2 linked regions of the Allocatelliglobosispora scoriae genome follow. The protein of the gene in region 1 interacts with the protein of each later gene in a pairwise test. Links are inferred from orthologs where the notes say so. Each region holds a gene or a part of one and is shown on either strand. Other genes may lie near its edges. The genes, in order: F4553_RS28580 and F4553_RS13540.

Region 1 (3,322 bases):
GGTCCAGACGCTCACCGTGCACCACACCGGTGAGCCGAACGAGACCCCCGACGACGACCCGGTGGCCCGGCTGCGGGCGATCTACCGCTTCCAGGCCGTCACCTCCAACTTCGGGGACTTCGGCTACCACCTCGCCATCGACAAGCGGGGCTATGTCTACGAGGGCCGTTACTCGGGCACCGACGCCAGCCCGGTCTTCGGGCCCAACCCCGGCCCGGACGGACGCCCGATGATGGTCAACGGCGCCCACATCGGCGGCTGGAACGCGGGCAACGTCGGCATCGTGCTGATCGGCAACTTCAGCAAGCCCGACTGGCTGCCGACCGCCCCCGCCTACCGGTCCCTGCGAGCGGTGCTCTCGGGCCTGGCCCGGGTGCTCGACCTCGACGTCGAGGCGACCTGTAACTATGTCAACCCGGTCAGCGCCGCCACCAAGACGGTGATCACGCTCAGCGGCCACCGCAACTGGGTGCCGACGGAGTGCCCGGGCAACAACTTCTACCCCTACCTCGACGGACTCCGGCGCGAAGTGGCTCGCCGGTCCTGAGCTCTCCCGGCCCGGGGCGATCCCCGCCCCGGGCCGACCAGCACGATTCTGCGGCATCGAGGCCCAGCGCTTACCTTGTGGGGATGAGTTCGTACGGTGACCACCCCTCCGGCCCCGGCCGGATCACGGAGTACGACGACCAGCCGCCGCGTGCCGTGGTCGACGACCGCACCACCGGACGCCACGCCGCCCGCCCCGACGTGCTCCGATCCGGCGTGCCCTCGGCCGATGCCGTGCTCGGCGCCGATCCGGCACCGCCCGCCGCCGAGCAGCTGGCCTCTCCTGCTCCCGGTCGGCTCGCGGGCCTGCGGCGGTTCGCCCGGACCCGACGCAAGCGGATCCTGATCGTCAGCGGCATCGTGCTCGCCCTCGTCGTCTCCACCACGACGGTCGTCACCTACTACCTCGACAGCGTCGACATGCTGGACCCGAAGAACCTCGCCACCCAGACCACGAAGATCTTCGGCAGCGACGGCAAGACGCAGATAGCGCAGCTCGGCACCGAGAACCGCGAGGACATCCCCATGTCCAGCCTGTCGACCGACATCCGCAACGCCCTCATCGCTGGCGAGGACAAGGACTTCTACGACCACAGCGGCGTCTCCTTCACCGGCATCGCCCGCGCGGCCTGGAACAACGTGACCGGCGGGGACACCCAGGGCGCGTCGACGATCACGCAGCAGTACGTGAAGATTGCGACGAAAGATGTCGAGATGTCGGTCTTCCGCAAGATGCGGGAGGCGGTGCTCGCCCGCAAGCTGGAGGGGAAGTACTCGAAGGAGGAGATCCTCGGGTTCTACCTCAACAACGTCTACTTCGGTCGGGGTGCGATCGGCGTACAGGTGGCGTCGAAGACGTTCTTCGGCAAGAACGCCAAGGACCTCAGCATCGCCGAGGCTGCGGTGCTCGGTGCCGTCGTCCGCCAGCCTGAGCAGACACCGTCGTTCGCCGGGTACGACCCGCAGCTCAACGCGGAGGCGGCGAAGGATCGCTGGAGCTACGTGCTGGACAACATGGTCGACGCCGGCTGGCTCGACGAGTCCAAGCGGTCGTCGCTCGCCTATCCCACGAGCATCGCGCCCATCCGCAAGGACGCCGGAAACGCCCAGTGGGGCGTCAAGGGTGTCGGACTCACCGGCATGACCACCGGAAACGTCCTCAACTACGTGGTGGAGGAGCTGAAGGCGGCGCCCTACGGCATCACGGACCTGAAGACCGGCGGCTACCGGATCACCACGACGATCAACCCCAAGATCCAGGCGGCGGCGGAGTCGGCGGCCCGGCGGGGTGCGTCCGGGTCGCTGATGAACGGGCAGAAGGCCAACCTGATGGCAGCGCTCGTCGCGGTGGAGCCGAAGACCGGACGGGTGCTCGCCTACTACGGCGGCGACGACGGCACCGGGCACGATTACGCCGGGCTCAACATGGAGGGCGGCGCGCTCAACGGCGGCCACCCCGGCGGGTCCTCCTTCAAGGTCTACACCCTGGCCGCGGCGCTCAAGGCCGGCTACTCCCTCGCCTCGCACTTCGACCCGGCGGAGTTCCGCGACGGGGACTTCCGGATCCAGAACGCCGGCCGGGACGTCGACTCCTCCTGCGGCAACTACTGCACCCTGGAGTGGGCGACGGTGCACTCCTACAACGTGCCGTTCTACAAGATCTCCAAGCTCGTCGGGGTCGACAAGGTGGTCGCCAGCGCCAAGGCGGCGGGCATCCGGACGATGTGGAGCACCGGCCGCAAGGGCGAGCTCATCGCGAACGACCTGACCAGCAAGACCTTCAAGCAGACCAGCAACGCGCCGTTCTATTACCAGGCCGGGTTCGGGCAGTACCCGATCACCGTCCTGGACCACGCCACCGGCATGGCCACCTTCGCCAACCGCGGTGTCTACAACGCCTCGCACTTCGTCCTGAAGGTCGAGCGGCCGATCGCGGGCACGGACAAGTACCAGCTCGTCGGCGGCGAGAAGCTCAAGCCCGCGCAGACCATCGACAAGGACATCGCCGACGACGTCAACTGGGTGCTCCAGAAGATCCCGCCGACCAACGGGCACTCCCTCAGTGGCGGGCGCCCGGCCGCCGGCAAGACCGGCACCTGGCAGTGCGCCAACACCTCCCACAACTGCCACGCCTGGTATGTCGGTCACACCAAGCAGATCGCCGCGGCCGTCTGGGTCGGCAACACCGGCAAGGAGCAGGCCGTCTACGAGAAGTCCGGCCGGGACATCAGCGGTGCCGGGCTGCCCGGGGCGATCTGGGAGAAGTTCATGAACGCCGCGCACAAGGGCATGGCCGAGCAGAGCTTCGCCGACAAGGCGGGCACCGGCAACCCCAACAAGAACGAGCCCGGTCTGGTCGAACCCCGCAAGCCCGAGAAGTGCTGGCTCTGGTTCTGCATGCCGGAGACGAGGCCCACCCGCCGACCGCCCCGGCCGCGGTAGACCTGCGTGATGCGTGATGAGAAGCACAGACAAGGGCCCGGCGAGGGTGGGGCGTGCGGGCAGCGGGCGACGAGGGTCGACTAGACTCGTGTCGGGCCGTGACTGGCGCGTCGGAGTGGGATCAACCACGAGGGAGCGGCTCGTCTTCGGACTTCATGCCGTGCGCCTGGGCCCTTTCCGTCATCACGAGGAGGACCCATGCTCAGCACCGAGTCGACCGCCTTCCGCAGCGCCATCGAGGCCGTCCGCGCGGTTGAGCCGCGCATCGCCGACGCCATCGGCGCGGAGCTCGCCGACCAGCGCGAATCGCTCAAGCTCATCGCCAGTGAAAACT
Region 2 (3,314 bases), on another replicon or contig:
TCAGCCCCGCTGGGCGCGCCGGGAAAAGGACCACCGGCACAGGACCAACCAGCACCAGACAGGCACGGCACGAGAGCTAGCGGGGGAGGGAAGAGATGAACACGCGCGGTAATGCGGCACGGTCGCCGCGGGACGAGGACAACTACGACACCACCAGGGCACGGCGCGCTGAGCTCAACGAGGCGGCCGAGCGGCGGTCGAAGCTGAAGCTGGCGCCACCGGCACCGGTCTCGGCACCCCGTGCGCCGTTTGTGCTGCTCATCGTGTTCCTCGTCGTCGGCGGCACGATCGGCATCCTGCTGCTCAACACGAAGATCAACGAGAGCGCCTTCACCGTGGGCGACCTCAAGACCGAGCAGCAGAAGCTCAATCAGCGCCAGCAGCAGCTCGAGCAGGAGATCGCCGACAGCGAGGCGCCGGGCAACCTGGCGGCGCACGCGCGCAAGCTGGGCCTCGTCCCGGCGGGCGCACCGGCCTTCATCCGGCTGCCGGACGGCCGGGTCATCGGCGTGCCGCAGCCGGCCACGGGGTCGACGGCGATCACCAGCGAGACGAACACGAATTCGACGACGACGGGCGGAGGCGCCGGCTGATGCCGCGCCGACCCGACGAGCCCGACGACCCGCGCCAGGCCCGCAGGCCAGGCGCGGGTCGCGGCACGTCGTCGTCGAGGACCGGCGGCGAGAACCCGAGGGCCGACGGCGAGAATTCCAAAGGCACCGGCGACAAGTCCCGGGGCAGCACCGACAGGGCACCCGAGCAGCCGCGTCGCGGTGGATTGGGCGCCGCCCGGGCGTACACACCTCGGGGCAGGACCACTCGGGAGCCGCAGCGTGAGCGGGACGCCGCCACGCGCGAGCCGCGTCCCGAGCTGAAGGTCGTCACCGGCGGGCGGGCCGGTGCCGACCGGGATCGGCGGGCACCACGGGGGCGGGGCGATCGCGCCCCGCGCCCGCCGCGCGAGCCGGAGCCGATCGTCGACCTCGGCCCGCCGCCGCTGGGCGACCCGCGGCGCCGCATCCGCCTCGCCTCGGCGCTGGTGCTGCTGATGCTCGTCATGGTCGGGCTGCGCCTGATGCAGCTTCAGGTCACCGGCGACCCCGCGCTCGCGGCCCAGGGGCTCAAGGACCGCACCCGCGTGGAGGAGCTGCCCGCGCCCCGCGGCCAGATCCTCGACCGCAACGGCGCGGTGCTCGCCCGCAGCGTCGAGGCGCGCTCGATCTTCGCCGACCCGTGCCTGATCCAGGAGGCGAAGCTCGACCCGGCCACCGTCGCCGGTCAGCTGGCGCCACTGCTCGGTCGGCCCGCCTCGGTGCTGCTGCCGCTGCTGAGCCCGCACCAGCAGCCCGACGGCAGCGGTCCGACCTGCTTCGAGTGGCTCGCGCACGGGCTGAAGCTCGCCACCGGCGACGCCGTCAACTCCCTCGCCATCCGGGGCGTCGTGGTGACCCGGGGCGAGAGCCGCGACGTGCCCGGCCGCGACCTGGCCGCCAACATCATCGGCTTCACCGGCGAGGAGCTCAACGGGCTCGCCGGGCTGGAGGCCCGCTTCGACGACAAGCTCGCCGGGGTCAAGGGCCAGCGGATCTACGAGGTCGGCCAGGGCGCGATGCTGGGCGAGGAGATCCCCGGCGGCTTCCACAGCAACACCCCCGCGAAGCCGGGCTCGTCGCTGCAGCTGACGATCGACCGCGACCTGCAATATGAGGTGCAGCGGATCCTCACCGCCAAGATGGCACAGGCCAAGGCGACGATGGGTGCCGCCGTGGTGCTCGACATCGCCTCCGGCGAGGTGCTGGCGCAGGCGAGCTGGCCGACCTACGACGCGGGCAACCCCTTCGCCAGCAAGCAGGCCGACCGGGGCGACAACATGACCAACATCGTCGTGGACCCCGGTTCGGTGCACAAGGCGATCGTCATGGCCGCGGCGCTGGAGGAGGGGGTCATCACCCCCGGTACGCCGATCACCGTCGGCCCGTCGATCCACGTCGGCGGCCCGAAGGACAAGGACTACGAGGACCACGCGCACCCGTTCGCCGAGGGCACGAAGATCAGCGTGCCGGCGATCCTGGCGTACTCGTCGAACGTGGGCACGATCAAGATCGCCAACGAGCTCGGTGCCGAGAAGCTCTATGAGTACCAGCGCAGGTTCGGCCTGGGGACCCCGACCGGGATCTCCGTCCCGGGCGAGGCCGCCGGACTCGTGCAGCCGCCGGAGAACTGGAGCGGGACGTCCTACGGCTCGATCCCGATCGGGCTGGGCGTCTCGACGACGCCGATCCAGATGGCCGCCGTCTACGCGGCGATCGCCAACGGCGGCGTCTGGGTGCAGCCGCACCTGGTCCGGGAGTTCATCAGCCCGCCCCCGGGCAACACCGTCACCCCGGCCGCCCCGCCGACCACCCGCCGGGTGATCAGCGAGGAGCACGCCGCACAGCTGCGCACGATGCTGGAGGCGGTCACGACGGTCAAGGACGCCACCGGGCGCAGCGGGGCCATCCCCGGCTACCGGGTGGCCGCCAAGACCGGCACGGGGCAGCTCGTCGTCAACGGGAAGTACGCGCCCGGCGAGGTCGCCTCCTTCATCGGGATGGCACCGGCCGACGCGCCCCGCTACGTCGTCGCGGTCTTCGCGCACACGCCCGGCGGCGGTGGCGGCCTGATCTGCGGTCCGGCCTTCAAAGCGATGATGGAGTTCAGCCTCAAGCACTTCCGGGTGCCGCCGACGGGCACGAAGCCGCCGACGTTCCAGCTCACCTACTAGCCCGGTCGGCTCGCTCATCGACCGATGGGCCAGCACTAGCGGCGGGCTCCCTACTAGCAACGGGTAAGGTCCTACGGCGTGTCAGCAACTCCACGGCCTGGCGGCGTGCCACCGGTCGCGCTGCGGGAAATCGCGGCGCTCGCAGGTGCACCGCTTCCAGCCGACAACCCGCAGGTCACGGGCGTCACGCACGCCGGGTCTGAGGTCCGTCCCGGTGACCTTTACGCAGGCCTGCCCGGCTCGCGGCGGCACGGCGCCGAGTTCGCCGCCCAGGCGCGCGACGCGGGCGCGGTGGCGGTCCTCACCGATGCCGCAGGCGCCGAGCAGGCGGCGGCCACCGGCCTGCCGGTGCTCGTGGTGCCCGATCCCCGGGCGGTGCTGGGCGCGGTGGCCGACCTGGTCTTCGGGGCGCCGACGGCCGCGCTGACGGTCATCGGCATCACCGGCACGGCGGGCAAGACCTCGACCGCCTATCTGGTCGAGTCGGGGCTGCGGGCGGCCGGACACGTGACCGGGCTGATCGGCACGGTCGAGACCCGTCTCGGCGATC

What was found.
Region 2: the proteins of F4553_RS28580 (region 1) and F4553_RS13540 interact in binary tests that used the Escherichia coli proteins (3 or more experiments, as listed by UniProt). The link is inferred for Allocatelliglobosispora scoriae from one-to-one orthologs.

What each region holds. Positions count from the first base shown.
Region 1 is NZ_JACHMN010000003.1:416,575-419,896, forward strand. Bases 302-3,309 are described here. They hold F4553_RS28580 (transglycosylase domain-containing protein), read left to right. Parts: upstream 302-630; coding sequence 631-2,988; downstream 2,989-3,309. Other genes in these bases: F4553_RS28575 (peptidoglycan recognition protein family protein), read left to right, coding at 302-547; F4553_RS28585 (glycine hydroxymethyltransferase), read left to right, coding at 3,187-3,309. In the rest of the region: more of F4553_RS28575, read left to right, coding at 1-301; more of F4553_RS28585, read left to right, coding at 3,310-3,322. UniProt on the Escherichia coli protein: Cell wall formation. Synthesis of cross-linked peptidoglycan from the lipid intermediates.
Region 2 is NZ_JACHMN010000002.1:1,747,894-1,751,207, reverse strand. Bases 179-3,178 are described here. They hold F4553_RS13540 (peptidoglycan D,D-transpeptidase FtsI family protein), read left to right. Parts: upstream 179-592; coding sequence 593-2,764; downstream 2,765-3,178. Other genes in these bases: F4553_RS13535 (UDP-N-acetylmuramoyl-L-alanyl-D-glutamate--2,6-diaminopimelate ligase), read left to right, coding at 2,843-3,178; ftsL (cell division protein FtsL), read left to right, coding at 179-593. Also shown: more of ftsL, read left to right, coding at 96-178; more of F4553_RS13535, read left to right, coding at 3,179-3,314. UniProt on the Escherichia coli protein: Essential cell division protein that catalyzes cross-linking of the peptidoglycan cell wall at the division septum. Required for localization of FtsN.